One region of the Azospirillum sp. UENF 112521 genome, then DNA from elsewhere that is predicted to be linked to it. Evidence: riboswitches for the same ligand, from Rfam matches in the RefSeq annotation. Region 1 holds a riboswitch; each other region holds the start of a gene.
The links. A riboswitch is a leader RNA that binds a small molecule or an ion and turns the genes downstream of it on or off. The one in region 1 is predicted to bind cobalamin.
Positions count from the first base shown of each region.

Region 1 (4,770 bases):
GCGTGTTGACGGTCTCCGCCCGCAGCCACAGCCACAGCAGCCCGCCGACGACCAGTACCGCCGGAACGGGCAGGACGCTCCAGCGCGCGGTGCCGAAGCCGCCCATCATCCAGAACAGCGCGGCGTCGGCGCCGCGATCCGTCGCCATGACGATCAGGACATTGGTGACGGCGTGCAGGATGAAGGCGACTGCGACGCCGGTCAGCACCAGCCTTTCGCTGGTCACCACGCCGTCGCGCCCGCGTGCCGCGGCGAAGACGGCCAGCATCGCCGCGAGCGCACCGAGGAAGGCGGCGGCCGGCAAACCCAGCATTCCGGCGACCGCGCCGGCATAGAGCAGAACGGTCACCGCCCCCACCGAGGCGCCAGCCGACACGCCGAACAGATAGGGGTCGGCCAGCGGGTTGCGCGTCAGCACCTGAAGCACGGCCCCAACCGCCGCCAGTCCGGCACCGGCCAGCGCGCTAAGCAGCACGCGCGGCAGCCGCAATTCCCAGACGATGTTGCGCTCGGCCCGGCTGACGTCGGCGGGCGGGGCCAGCGCCGGCCACAGCTCGTGCACGACCACCGCCCAGACCTTGGGGATGGGGACGCGTGCGGCGCCGAACCCGACGGCAGCCACCGCAGACAGGGCCAGCGCGGCGGCCAGGATCAGCGACAGGCCCAGCAGGCGGGAGCGGTTCATGGCGTGAAGCGCTCCGGGTGCAGGGTCCGCGCCATCCGCTCCAGCGCCTCGACATTGCGGGTGGAGGGCGTCTGCTCGGCATAGGTCAGCACGATGAACTGCCGCTTGCGCACGGCCTCGACGTCGGCCAGCTGCGGTGCCGAGGTCAGATGGCGGATGGCGTCCTCGGCCGGGATCCGGTGCGCGCTGACGATGATCCATTGCGGATCGCGCCACACCATCTCCTCCCAGCTCACCCGGACATAGCTGTCAGGGATGTCGTCGAAGATGTTGCGCCCGCCGGCCAGAGCCATCAGCAGGCTGGTCATCCCTTCGCGCCCGACCGACAAGGGGGGCGCGTCTGTGTGGCACTGGTCGCAGTACATCACGCGCGGCCGGTTGGCGACGCCACCGACACGCTCCGTGATGGCGGCGACGCGGCGGCGGAAATCGGCGACCATGGCCTCGGCACGCTCCGTCACGCCGAAGATGGCGCCCAGCGCCAGCAGGTCGGCGTAGAGCGTGTCCATGCTGATCGGCTCGCGCGGGCCGATGCGGATGCAGCTTTCCCGCAGCGTGTAGGTCGCCACGCCCATTTCCGCCAGCCGGGCGGGGGTGAGGCCGCGCGCCTGATTGAAGCCATAGCTCCAGCCGGCGAACAGGAAGTCCGGATTGACAGACAGCACCGCCTCCAGCGTCGGCGCGCGGTCGGGCAGCCGGGGCAGCGCCGCGACCACGCCCGGCGGGGCGACCAGCCGGTGCTCCACCCCCTCGATGCCGGAAACGGCGACCAGGCGGTCGGCGAGGCCGAGATCCAGCATGGTCTGCGTCATGTTGGTGTCGTGGACCATCGGCCGCTTGGGGGCCGCGGCGAAGCGGGCGGTCTCGAAACAGTTGGCGACCTCGACCGGATAGGTTTGGGCGCAGGCGCCACCGGCTTGCAGGGCGAGGGCCAAGGCGAAGACCGTGGCGAGAGGCGGAGCGCCGCGGAGAAAGCGTCTCATCGTGCTGGCTCCGTAAGAGGCGACATCAGGGGCGACAGGTCGATGCGCAGCCGGCCGTCATCGGGGCGGCGGTCAACCGCCGCAGCGACGCGGTAGACGGCGGTCAGCCGGGCGGGGGTCAGTGCGTCCTCCGGCGCGGCATCGGCCTGGAGCCGGCCGTCGGCCAGCAGCAGGATGCGGTCGCACCAGCGGGCCGCCAGCTCGATGTCGTGCAGCGTCGCCACGACGGTGATGCCGAGCGCGCGCACGAGGTCGAGCACGGCGAAGCGGTGGTGGATGTCCAAATGGTTGGTCGGCTCGTCGAGCAGCAGGATGCGCGGACGCTGGGCCAGGGCGCGGGCGATCATCACCCGCTGGCGTTCGCCGCCCGACAGCTGTTCGACTGCCCGCCCGGAGAGCCCGGACAGTTCCAGCCGGTCCAGGGCGTCGGCGACGATGGTGCGGTCCTCCGCCCCGGCTGCGGCGAAGGGGGAACGGCGGTGGGCCAGGCGCCCCATGCCGACCACGTCGCGCACGGTGAAGCCGAGTGCTGCGGTCGAATCCTGCGCCTGGAGCGCCAGCTGGCGGGCCAGCTCGACCGGCCGCAGGGCGCGCGGATCGTCGCCGTCGATGAGAACCCGGCCGGCGGACGGGGTTTGCAGGCCGGCGAGGCAGCGCAGCAGCGTGGTCTTGCCCGAGCCATTCGGCCCGAGAATGCCGAGGATTTCACCGTCGGAAACCGAGAAACCGATGTCCGACAGGACCATGCGGCCGGCCAGCCGGCACCCCAGCCGCTCCACCGCGATGGTGGGGGGAGGGACCGATGCCTCTGTGGGGAGGGACGCTGACGCCATGCGTGCTTCCTGTCTTTGCGGACGGGGAGGCGTGGCGGACGTCTTGCGGAGCATGCGACGCGACCGGAGCGGAATCCGGGCACACGCATGGCAAGCGTTCCACCGGGACACCCCGCCCGAGGACGTTTCGTTGTGGTGCTGGCAGGTCTCCTGGCTTGCGGGTCATCGCCGTTCCGTCCGGCCTTCCCAGCGCCGATGGGCGCCAGTGGCTTGAAATGACGGTACGGCTCGCCGCTCACAGTTGCGGGGGCAGCCCCGGCCTCACCGCATTCCCCTTCGCAGGGTTGGCAGCTCACCGGGTTCCCTCTTAGCTTCCGGTGGCGAACCGCCGGAAGAACCAGAACCGGGACCATTCATGAGCGACGCGGCGCCCCCGGTCAAGCTTTGCGAACGAACAAAAGCATCGGAGAGTCCATATACAGAACGTTATGTTATAACATAACATAACGTGCCCTCATGCGGCCTGCAAGGAGAAGTTCGCCGGCGAATTTTGGGCCTGCGGGAAAATGCCGCTGATCCCGACTGCGGCGCTTCGGCTAATGTGCCGCACCCAATGCGTGCGGTTGCACGTGCGATGGGCAAGATGGATCGATGCACGGATCGGCATGAGCGCGACCCAGGACAGACTGCGACCCACGCGACGGGCCGGCCTTGCGGCCGGTGCGATTGCGCTGCTGTTGCAGGTCGTCGCCTGGGCCTGGATGCCCGCCGTCATCGCATCCGCCAATGCGGCCGAGAGCAGCCGGATCGTCATCTGCACGCCGGATGGGTTCAAGACCGTGGTTATGGACGACCACGGAATGGCAGGCGATCCGGCAGGCGACGAGAGCGATTCGGCGCAGAACGATTCGGGCCAAGGCGATCTGCTCCGAGGCAATCTGCTGATGTCGGGCGGCTCCTGCCCGCTCTGTCCGCTGATCGGTGGATTGGCGCTGCCGCCGCCGGATCTGCGGATGACGCGCTCGTCGGTCGGGCGCCACAGCCCCGAAGCCTTGCCCGGCGACGTGATCGCCGCCGGCTGGTTCCTCTCCACCCTCCAGGCCCGCGCGCCACCGGTCTGAGGCCGGAATCGCGGGTCGCCGCGCGGGATATCCGCGCGGCGACCCGCCCTTGCCGACCTTTCCTGTTCGCAGCCTTGCACACCCTTCGCACCGATGGCGCGGGGCCGTGTTCGGCTGGCCTCAGATCGAGATGTTCCATGATGTTGCGTTTCGCCGCGGCCGGCGCCCTGCGCGCCGCCCTGCTGTCCGGTGCTGCCCTCACCGCACTGTTTCCCACCGCTCTGTCCGCCCAGACCGTTTCACCGCTTGCCCAATCGCTTCCGGCGATTTCCGTGATCGCAGGCCCGGACGATGCCCTGGCCGCCGGCACCGCCCTGGGCGGGGATGGGCTGGCGGCCCGCCGGCCCACCACCGGAGACGTCGCGGCCCTGCTGCGCGGCCTGCCCGGCGTCAGCCTCTACGGCAATGGCGGCGTGTCGAGCCTGCCGGCGTTGAACGGGCTGGGTGCCGATCGCGTCAATGTGCTGGTCGACGGCGCGCCCGTCGCGCCCGCCTGCCCCAACCAGATGAACCCGGCGCTGTCCACAATCACGCCGACGCGCCTGTCCAAGATCGAGGTTCTGGCCGGGATCACGCCGGTCAGCGCCGGCGGCGACAGCATCGCCGGCACCATCGCCGCCGAAAGCGCGCCTCCGGTCTTCGCTCCGGCGGGGGAGGCGGTGCACACCGAGGGCAAGCTGTCGGCCTCCTACCGGTCGAACGGCCGTGGCGTGACGGGGGCTGCCGAGGCGTCCGTCGCCACCGACAGCCTCAGCCTGGGCTACAGCGGATCCTGGAGCCGGGCCGGCAACTACAAGGCCGGCGACGGCCAGACCGTCCGCTCGACCCTCTACAACGTGCAGGACAATGCGGTGACGTTCGGGGCGCGTCGCGACGGGCATCAGGTCACGCTGCAGGGCGGCATCCAGACCATGCCCTACCAGGGCTTTCCCACCCAGCGCATGGATCTGACCGACAACCGCACCGTCTTCCTGAACGGCCGGTACGAAGGCGCCTTCGACTGGGGAAATCTCGACGCCCGCGCCAACTGGCGGCGGACGCGGCACACCATGAATTTCCTTGAGGACAAGGGCGGCAGCGCCGGCGGCGGCATGCCGATGGACACGCTGACCACCGACGCCGGCTATTCGGTCAAGGCGACGCTGCCGCTGTCGGCGCGCGACACCCTGCGCGTCGGCAACGAGCTGCGCCACACCCATCTCGACGAC
Region 1 is NZ_JBSNCI010000005.1:34,674-39,443, forward strand. It holds gene ACWPN8_RS25110 (FecCD family ABC transporter permease) at 1-685, opposite strand, end outside; gene ACWPN8_RS25115 (ABC transporter substrate-binding protein) at 682-1,668, opposite strand; gene ACWPN8_RS25120 (ABC transporter ATP-binding protein) at 1,665-2,501, opposite strand; cobalamin riboswitch at 2,625-2,858, opposite strand; gene ACWPN8_RS25125 (DUF2946 family protein) at 3,107-3,562, shown strand; gene ACWPN8_RS25130 (TonB-dependent receptor) at 3,700-4,770, shown strand, end outside.

Region 2 (4,770 bases), on a different contig from region 1:
CAGGCCGGCCAGGCTCTGGCCCGACTGGGTGATGCCGAACTCCGCGGCCTGCTTGACCGCGTTGACGGTGTCGCCGCCGGCATTCGCCAGACCGATGACGTCGGCGCCGGACCCTTGCGCCTGCAACAGGAAGGACGAGAAGTCCGAGGTGCCGAGCGGATGGCGCACCGAGCCGGAGATGGTGCCGCCGAGCGACTTCACCATCTTGGTGGTCTCCTCTTCCAGCGACTGGCCGAAGGCATAGTCGGCGGTCACGAAGAACCACTTCTTCTTGCCCTGCTCATAGAGGGCTCGGCCGGTGCCGGCGGCCATGGCGTAGTTGTCGTAGGTCCACTGGAAGCCGTAGGGGCTGCACTGCGCACCGCTCAGCGCGGTGGCGCCCGGACCGGACATCAGGAAGATGCGCTTCTTGTCCTTGGTGATGCCCTGCACCGCCAGGGCGGCGGCGGAGTTCGGCACGTCGGCGATGACGTCGACGCCGCCGGTGTCGACCCACTCGCGCGCCTTCGACGCGGCGATGTCGGCCTTGTTCTGGTGATCGGCGACGACGATCTCGACGGGCGCGCCGGCGACCTTGTTGCCGAACTCCTCCGCCGCCATCCGCGCGGCGATGGCGGAGCCTTCGCCGGCCAGATCGGCGTAGATGCCGGAACGGTCGTTCAGCACGCCGATGCGGATGACGTTGTCCGACACCTGGGCGGCAGCCGGAACGACTGTCCCGGCGAGCGTCAGCAGGGCGGTGCCGGCGAGAAGAAGCGTGCGCATCAGAAGGTCTCTCCCTCTTGGTTTTTGTTGTCGGCCGGGTCCCGTCGCGGGTCCCTCTGCCGTGCCTGGAGCAGGCAATCGGGCATGGAACCGGCGGTTCGCCGCCCTGCCCTTCGATGGGGTCGGGGCGGCGTTCGCGCCGGTGATGTCGGGGCTGGAGCGCCTACACGCCGAGATAGGTGTGCAGCTTGTCCATGTTGGCGTGGAGCTGGTCGTTGGGGATCATGTCGACCACATGGCCTTCCTCCATCACGTAATGGCGGTCGGCGATGGTGGCGGCGAAGCGGAAGTTCTGCTCGACCAGCACGATGGTGAAACCGCGTGCCTTGAGCGCCCGCACCGCGACACCGATCTGCTCGATGATGACCGGGGCCAGGCCCTCGGTCGGCTCGTCCAGCAGGATCAGGGTGGCGCCGGTGCGCAGGATGCGGGCAATCGCCAGCATCTGCTGCTCGCCGCCCGACAGGCGCGTCCCCTGGGTCGAGCCGCGGCCCTTCAGGTTGGGGAACAGCTCATGGATCTGCGGGACCGTCATCCCGCCCTCCTTGACCACCGGCGGCAGCGTCAGGTTCTCGTCGACGCTGAGGCTGGAGAAGATGCCGCGCTCCTCCGGCACATAGCCGATGCCGAGCCGCGGGATTTTGTGCTGGGCCATGCCGATCAGCTCGGTGCCCTGGAAGCGGATCGAGCCGGTGCGCTTGCCCATGATGCCCATGATGGCGCGCATGGTCGAGGTCTTGCCGGCGCCGTTGCGGCCCAGCAGCGTCACCACCTCGCCTTGCCGCACCTCCAGGCTGACGCCGTGCAGCACATGGCTCTCGCCGTAGAAGCCGTGCAGGTCGGCGATCTCCAGCATGGCGGTCTTGGTGTTCATCCCGTCAGGCATGTCCGGTCCCCCCCGTGCCCATATATGCTTCCATCACCTGCGGGTTCTTCGAGACGACCTCGTAGGGCCCCTCCGCCAGGATCTCGCCGCGGCGCAGAACGGTGATGGTGTCCGACAGGTGGGCAACGACCGACAGATTGTGCTCCACCATCAGAACGGTGCGGTCGGCGGCGACGCGCTTGATCAGGGCGGCAGTGCCCTCGATGTCCTCATGGCCCATGCCGGCCAGCGGCTCGTCGAGCAGCATCACCTCCGGGTCGAGCGCCAGCGTGGTGGCGATCTCCAGGGCGCGCTTGCGGCCATAGGGCAGCTCGGCCGCCAGATGGCCGGCCCAGGGGGTGAGGTTCACCGCCTCGATCAGCTCCAGCGCCCGGTTGTGCAGGTCGTAGAGCGAGGATTCGGACTTCCAGAAATGGAAGCTGGTGCCGAGCGGGCGCTGGAGTGCCACCCGGACATTCTCCAGCACGCTGAGATGCGGGAAGACGGCCGAGATCTGGAAGGAGCGGACCAGACCCATCAGGGCGATGTCGGCCGGCTTGGTGCGGGTGATGTCGCGGCCCTTGTAGAGGATCTGGCCGCGGGTGGGGGTGAGGAACTTGGTCAGCAGGTTGAACACCGTGCTCTTGCCGGCGCCGTTCGGGCCGATCAGCGCGTGGATGGTGCCGCGGCGAACCTGCAGGTTCACGTCGCGAACCGCCACGAACCCCTTGAACTCCTTTGTCAGGTTGCGCGCTTCCAGGATGATGTCGTCGTTCGGTGCGGCGTTCATCGGTCGCGAATTCTCCTCCCGTTCGTCCTTATGTCCCGGGCATATGCCCGGCGGCCGCCGTGCGGCGGGACGTTTCACCGATTGTTGTACGCACGAAGCGTGCCAGATACGGGGTCGCTTCGGCCGGGCCGCCGGCCCCTTTGTTTCTCCGCGGGTTTCGGTTCGGTGTCCTCCCTCTGACCGACACCCCTGCGTCGGAAAGTGTCGGATCCCTGGACACTCTGTCCACAAAACATGACAGCATCCAAAGTGTCGGCATGCAAGATCGTCCGTGTGGCAGACGCCTTATTGCGGGCTTGCCAAACGGGCTCGGCACTGCGATGGTGGCCGTCCGACGGTGCCCTGCCCGTCCTGACGGGCGGCGGGGATAATAGGGAATGCGGTACGGACCTTCCCGGGTTTCCCGGAAGCGCCAAAGCCGTGGCTGCCCCCGCAACTGTGAGCGGCGAGCGTCCCGTCCATCATGCCACTGGCCCTCCGCGGCCGGGAAGGCGGACGGCGATGCGACGACCCGCGAGCCAGGAAACCTGCCGGCGGACACACAGAACCTTTTCCAACCCCGCCGGGTGTGGCGGGAGAACAAGGATGTTTTCGATGACCGCCCGTTCGATGAACGCCGCCAGCACCGCGACCCGCAGCGCCGCCCAGACCGCGGTCGCCGCCTTCGCCGCGATCCTGCTCGGCAGCTTCCTGCTGTATGGCGTCGGCTTCGCCCAGCCGCAGCAGATCCACGATGCGGCGCACGACGCCCGTCACTCCTTCGCGTTCCCCTGCCACTAAGCAGCGGGTCATGGAACTGATCCGGCGGCTGTTCACAGCCGCTTTGGTCGCGGGCGTGCTCTCCGGCACGGCCGCTTCCGTCGTTCAGCAGGCGACGACCGTCCCGCTGATCCTCGAAGCCGAGAAATACGAGGTGGTGACCCCGCCTCCCGCAACCGCGCCAGCCCCGAATGCGGCTCCGGCCGCCAGCCAGGCCGAAGGCCACCAGCATGGCCCCGTGCGCGAGGTCGGCGAAGGTGTGCCGGTCACGCTGGACGAGGCGATGCAGCGCATCGGCCTGACCATCGCCGCCAACCTGATCGCCGGCGTCGCCTATGCGCTGCTGCTGGGGGCGGCGATCCTGCTGGCCGGACGGCCGGTTGATGCCCGCCGCGGGCTGGTCTGGGGCATGGGCGGCTTCGTCGCCGTGTCGCTGGCCCCGTCCTTCGGTCTGGCCCCGGAACTGCCGGGCATGGCCGGGGCCGAGCTGGAGCTGCGTCAGCTCTGGTGGCTGTCCGCCGCGGCCGGGGCCGGCGTCGGCATCGCCGCCCTCGCCTTCGCCCGCAACCGTCTGGTCATCGCCGTCGCCGTTCTGGCCGCAGCGCTGCCCCATCTGATCGGTGCCCCCCATCCGGAAAGCGCCGAGGGTGCCGTTCCCCCGGAACTGGCCGCCCGCTTCGTCGCCGCCTCGCTGGGCTCCGCCGCCCTGTTCTGGGCGATCCTGGGCTCCGTCTGCGGCTGGCTGATGAGCGGCGTGGTCGAACCGGCCGAACGGCACCCGGCCCTGCGGGTTCAGCCCGGCGCGCGTTAAGGAGGCGAAGTTCATGTCCGCTCTTGCGAAAACGGCCGCCGGCAAGGTTCCTGCGACCGTCATCACCGGCTTCCTCGGCGCCGGCAAAACCACGCTGATCCGCGGCCTGCTGGAAAAGGCCGACGGCCGCCGGCTGGCGCTGATCATCAACGAGTTCGGCGATGTCGGCATCGACGGCGACATCCTGCGCGCCTGCGGCAACCCGACCTGCACCGAAGACGACGTGATCGAGCTGGCGAACGGCTGCCTGTGCTGCACCGTCGCCGACGATTTCGTCCCGGCCATCGAGAAGCTGCTGGCCCGGCCGGAGCCGCCCGAGCACATCGTGATCGAGACCAGCGGCCTCGCTTTGCCCAAGCCGCTGGTCCAGGCCTTCCACTGGCCGGCGATCAAGACCCGCGTCACCGTCGACGGCGTGATCGCCGTGGTGGACGCCGCCGCCGCCGCGGAGGGCCGCTTCGCCCCCGATCCCGCGGCGCTGGAGGCCCAGCGCGACGCCGCCGGCACCGTCGATCACGAGACGCCGATCGAGGAGGTGTTCGAGGACCAGCTGCTCTGCGCCGACCTGATCGTCGTCAACAAGACCGACCTGCTGGCCGACGGCGATCTCGCCCGCGTCGAGGACCTGATCCGCGGCGCCCTCGCGCACACGGTCGGCCGCGACGCCAAGCTGGTCCGCGCCTCCCAGGGCGCGGTCGATCCGCTGGTCCTGCTCGGTGTCGGTGCGGCGGTGGAAGACGATCTCGCCAACCGTCCCAGCCACCATGACGACGAAGAGGG
Region 2 is NZ_JBSNCI010000009.1:372,701-377,470, reverse strand. It holds gene ACWPN8_RS33325 (ABC transporter substrate-binding protein) at 1-765, opposite strand, end outside; gene ACWPN8_RS33320 (ABC transporter ATP-binding protein) at 929-1,651, opposite strand; gene ACWPN8_RS33315 (ABC transporter ATP-binding protein) at 1,644-2,420, opposite strand; cobalamin riboswitch at 2,739-2,969, shown strand; gene ACWPN8_RS33310 (CbtB domain-containing protein) at 3,015-3,200, shown strand; gene ACWPN8_RS33305 (CbtA family protein) at 3,211-3,990, shown strand; gene cobW (cobalamin biosynthesis protein CobW) at 4,004-4,770, shown strand, end outside.
Region 2: it holds a riboswitch for cobalamin, as region 1 does, so the genes downstream of both, ACWPN8_RS33310 (CbtB domain-containing protein) here and ACWPN8_RS25120 (ABC transporter ATP-binding protein) in region 1, are expected to answer to the same signal.

Region 3 (4,770 bases), on a different contig from region 1:
GGGTCTGAAAACCCACCGATGCCGAAGACGGATCAACCGTTGGCCGGCGGCGCCCGGGCTTGAAGGGAGGACAGGAACCATCCGGCGGCGATGCGGCGTCCGGGCAGGAACTCGGGCCCATGCCGGACATATCCGACGGTCACCGGAAGCAGGCCGAGCGGCGGCATCGCCAGACCGCCGACCAGGGGGCACAAGGGGCAGGAGCCATCGGCAACGGCCGCATCGGAAGGGGCGCCGTCCGGGTCGGCCGGTACGCTGTGATCGTCCAGAGCAACGGTCTTGAAGCCGTCCGCCGTACAGATCACGATCCGGCTGGCTTCGGCCGCGTTGGCGGATGCGATCATGGCCGGCATCCAGGCCCAGGCGACGATCTGCAACAGCAGCGCGATCGCACCGGCCGCAAGGCCGGCCCGTCGCGCGGGTCGCAGTCTCTCCTGGGTCGCGCTCATGCCGGTCCGTGAGTCCGTCCGTTGCGGGTGCGGCACAATAGCCGAAGAGCCGCATCGAGGATAAGCGTCATTTTCCCAAAGGTTGCATGTCAGGGACGGGAACCCGTGCGACGAAGCGGCCCTTGACGCCATCCGGCCAGTCCCGATACGCGACGACACCGCTGTCGGTCCCACGATAGGCCAGCAGATAGCCGACGAGCGCCTCGACGGCCGACCGCTCGGGAGCCAAGTCGCCGAGGACATATCCCATGCGCCCCGGCGAGCGGATGTGGACGGCGCAGGGCCGGCGGCAGCTCATCAGGCAGCGCATGGTGCCGACACGGACATCGTCGGCCCCGGCGGATGCGAGAACCCCTTCGAGCAGGGCCGCGAACATCGCTCCGGTCCACCCGGCCTCCGGGTCCACCCCCGGTCCTGTGCCGGGCTGGCGGCAGGTTTCACAGACGATCACGTCGACGGTCATGGTTGGTCAGTCTCCGGATTGAATCATGGTTGGGCATTGGGGAAGCACCACCGGGGTGCCGGCGGCCTGTGTCACGGCGAAGGGCACGCCATAGGCCTCGCGCAGCAGGAAGGGCGTCAGAACGGTCGCCACGTCTCCCGCGATCACGCGAAGGTCCGGCATCAGCAGGACGAGATCGTCGCAGCAGCGGGCGGCCAGCGACAGGTCGTGGAGCACGACGACGGCGGCACGGTGCCGCTCGACCGCTTCGACCCGCAGCAGCATCATGAGGCGGAATTGGTGGCCGGGATCGAGGGCTGCCGTCGGCTCGTCGGCGAGGAGCACCGGGGCGTCCGTCGCCAGGACCCGCGCCGCGTTCGGGATGGCCCAGAGCCTCGGCGACCGTCGCCGTCACCGTCTCGATGTCCTCGAACCGCTCGACCAGCGGGATGCGCACCACCCGCACACCGAACCGCTCCAGCAGTTCCACGGTCTTGTGGGCGCTCCAGCCATTGGCGAGGACCACCCCGACGCCGAGCGACAGGTAGGCCTCGGCACTCGGCCGGATCTGCCGGAAGGGACCCGCCTCGCCGGCCAGCAGCGACAGCCAGGGGTCGGCGGCCTGCGGCGCCGGGGCAGCGATCTGGCCGGGATCGGCAAGCACCAGAAGATACTGGTCGCCGTACACGGCGGCCGACGCCGCCCGCGGACCGGTGGCAACGGCAATCCCAACCGGGGTGGCCGCGCTCAGAAGGCAGGCCGCTGTCAGGCGGAGGGTCAGCCGCCGCACCGGAACCCCCTTCCGCTGCGGTCGAGCGGATCGGGCATCAGCCCGAGATAGCGCTCACGGAACCGGTCCCACATCGACAGGCGGCTCCAGTCCGGCTCCTTCAGGATGCGGTCGTTCTCGCCAAGGAAGGGGTTGGGAAAGAACAGCGTCATCTGCTGGTCTCCCGTGCCGTTGAACAGCCGCAGGCCCCAGCTCCGCGGTGCGCCGTCGGCCCCCAGGACACGGTACATCTCGGCCCGCGCGGTCCGGCGGATGCGGGCAAGCTCCGGATCGACCGGGTTGCGCGGCGTGCCTTGCTATCGAAGCCGCCATATTCTCCCCCGACCTGTCCAGCGAGCGGACCGGACGGACGGCGGGTGACGATGTCGACGCCGTCGATGAAGACGCGGGTGTTGCGCGGCCCCGGTCCGCGCAGCCTCACGGTCTGGACACCGCCCGGCGCCTGCCGGCCCGACAGGCTGGGGCCGGGAACAAGCCCCAGCGCATCGTCGAGACGGCGGATCTGCTGACGTTCGATCTCCTCGCCGCCGATCACCCTGGTGGCGATGGTCGCCGGCTCTTGCGGCACGGCCACATCCTTCGGCGCCATGATCTCCAGAGGGGCAAGGTGAAGGTTGTCCGCCGAAACGATGGGCGCTCCAGCCACAACCCCGAGACCGGCCCCCAAACAGGCCGGGGCGAACCGAAGGTGGAAATACTTGATGGAACGGCTTGTCTGCATGCTCTGCCACGTCCTGCCACAGGCATGGAGGCGCGTTCGGACAAGCGATGCGGCCGCAAAGCCGCCCGTCCGGGACCACACATCCATGCCGGCCCCGGAGACCGGAGCCGTTGAACGGGCGTTGCCGAACGGACGCCACGACGCGAAGCCCCGCGCCTGGAGAACCATTCAGCTGCGACTTGCTTCAGGGAGGATCGATCTTCCCGGACTCCGGCCGCGGCAACGCCAATGGACGCGTCACCACGACGGGTTTCCGCACCTTCGACACACCCCGATCGAAGGCAGAGTGACGCTGTCGGAGGCAGGTCTCCTGGCTCGCGGGTCGTCATCCGGCACCGCCTTCCCGACCGGGATCCTGGGATCTCCGATCAGTGGCTTTTCGGCGCCGACTCGCCGCTCACAGTTGCGGGGACAGCCACGGCTTGCATCAGGCTTTGACACCTGTCGCTTCCGTCGTTCCCTTTTAATCTCCCGGCTTGCGCCTGGGAGAACCACCGACAATGCCTCCGGTGATAGAGGCAGGCCATACGCCTGTCAATGGCGTCGAGCCGTTCCGGCCTTCGCGATGCTGCGGCATTTCCGATCGGCGTGCGCTCCGAGGCTCCCGGGAGAAAGCCTGAAGCAGCAAAGCCCGCAGCAGCGTCTTCGCTGCGTTCATCCGTGCCCCCATCGCCCTCTTTTCGGCCGCCTCCTTCGCCAAGTGGGAGAATCATGACCAGCCGCCATGACACAGCGCGTTCTCCGCGTCCTGCTAACGCATGGTGTAGGACCACGGCTCCGGCAAAAGATGATAGCCATCACGCCGCTGTACGACATGCGCAAACCCGGGGAAGTCAATGTGGGAACCGGCGATGAGAGTTCTCCTCGAAGAAACCTCCTGGAAGAGGTTTTTTCTAGTCTCCGCGGCGAGCGCCTGATCACAGTCGAATGTGAGCGTCACATCCGGTCTGGAAATCTGTATTTCGGGAATATGAATTGTGTCGCCCCAAATCAGGAGCTCTTCCCCCTTCGATGAGATCGTGAAGCCGGAATGCCCGGGTGTGTGCCCCAGCAAGGGCTTCGACAGGACACCTGGGAATACTTCGGTCCGACCTTCGAAAGCTTGAACGACGTCTTTATAAGGGGTGACCTGCTCGCGAGCGGTGTCGAAGAAGAAGCGGCGGTCCTGGTCGCTTGCCTTGGCCATCTCGACATCATCGAACCAGTGAACCAACTCGTTCCGGTGGACCGCAAGTCTGGCATTCGCGAAGATGCGACGCCCGTCTGCCACGTCCGTCAGGCCCGCTGAATGATCTGGATGGATGTGCGTCAGAAGTATTGCATCGATTTCATCGCTCCTGATGCCGATGGCGCTGAGGTTTCGCTGAAGCTGTCCGGCGGTCGGGCCGAAATAGGGGCCGCAGCCGGTGTCGATCAAGGCGATCTGTCCTTCCGAGTGCACGAGGTAGCAATTGATCGATGCCCGTCTGACCGGACGAAGCTTTTCCTCGAACAAAAGCAAAGCTTCAGAAGGATCGATATTCCTCAAAGGTTCAATACCTGCATCGGCATATCCGTCGGAAATCGCGGTTACGACGATATCACCGATTGCGCGATGATAGATTCCAGGAACCTGACCAAGCGGCTTTCGCGACATCATTTCCTCCTGCCATAATTTGAATTGCTCAGAACATGTTTTTGCTGTGCAAAGCGGGATTCCAGGGTCAGCAATCCCGCCAACCCTGGATTGTTACAGAGCTTCAAGCGCTGATGCTTTCCGTTGACTGCCCATTTCGGTGGAGGAGCGTGCCGCAAACCGTCTGACGCTCCGTTCCGCCGGCAAAAACGCGGGGTTGCCGTACCAAACCAACCAGCCCCAACACCAAGTGACAGATTGCGACCTATCCGGCCTTCCCATCGCCTTTTCCGTGCTGTCCGAGCCATCGACCGCCGGGTTGGATGAATCGGTCCCGGTACATTGCTTCATAACTCTGTGCGGCGCTGAGAACGGACCTGTCGTCTCCTCTGGCCCCTATGATCTGAAGACCGATTGGAAGCCCTTGATGACTGAAACCGCAAGGCAGCGAGCAGGCGGGCTGTTGACTTAGGTTGATCGGGAAACTGAAGGACGACCACTCGACCCAGCTCCGCTTGTCGCCGTCTGGCGTGTTCCTCCCTGCTTCGAAAGGCAGGATCGGCACGGTCGGCGAAATGATGAGATCGTATTCGCAGAGCAAAGCGTCCATGGCACTGCCGAAACGGCTACGGCCGACTTCAGCACTCATTCTCTGAGCACCGCTATATTTCTGGCCGACCTGCGCTGCGGCGACGAAGCCCGGATCGAGTTCCGAAATTCGTCCAACGTCGATTGTCGAAAGGCGGTTCGCCG
Region 3 is NZ_JBSNCI010000003.1:1,084,545-1,089,314, forward strand. It holds gene ACWPN8_RS20505 (DUF2946 family protein) at 33-449, opposite strand; gene ACWPN8_RS20510 (DUF1636 domain-containing protein) at 517-912, opposite strand; gene ACWPN8_RS20515 (ATP-binding cassette domain-containing protein) at 919-1,236, opposite strand; gene ACWPN8_RS20520 (DUF7676 family protein) at 1,669-1,935, opposite strand; gene ACWPN8_RS20525 (TonB-dependent receptor plug domain-containing protein) at 1,830-2,270, opposite strand; cobalamin riboswitch at 2,686-2,913, opposite strand; gene ACWPN8_RS20530 (MBL fold metallo-hydrolase) at 3,154-4,041, opposite strand; gene ACWPN8_RS20535 (amidase) at 4,283-4,770, opposite strand, start outside.
Region 3: it holds a riboswitch for cobalamin, as region 1 does, so the genes downstream of both, ACWPN8_RS20525 (TonB-dependent receptor plug domain-containing protein) here and ACWPN8_RS25120 (ABC transporter ATP-binding protein) in region 1, are expected to answer to the same signal.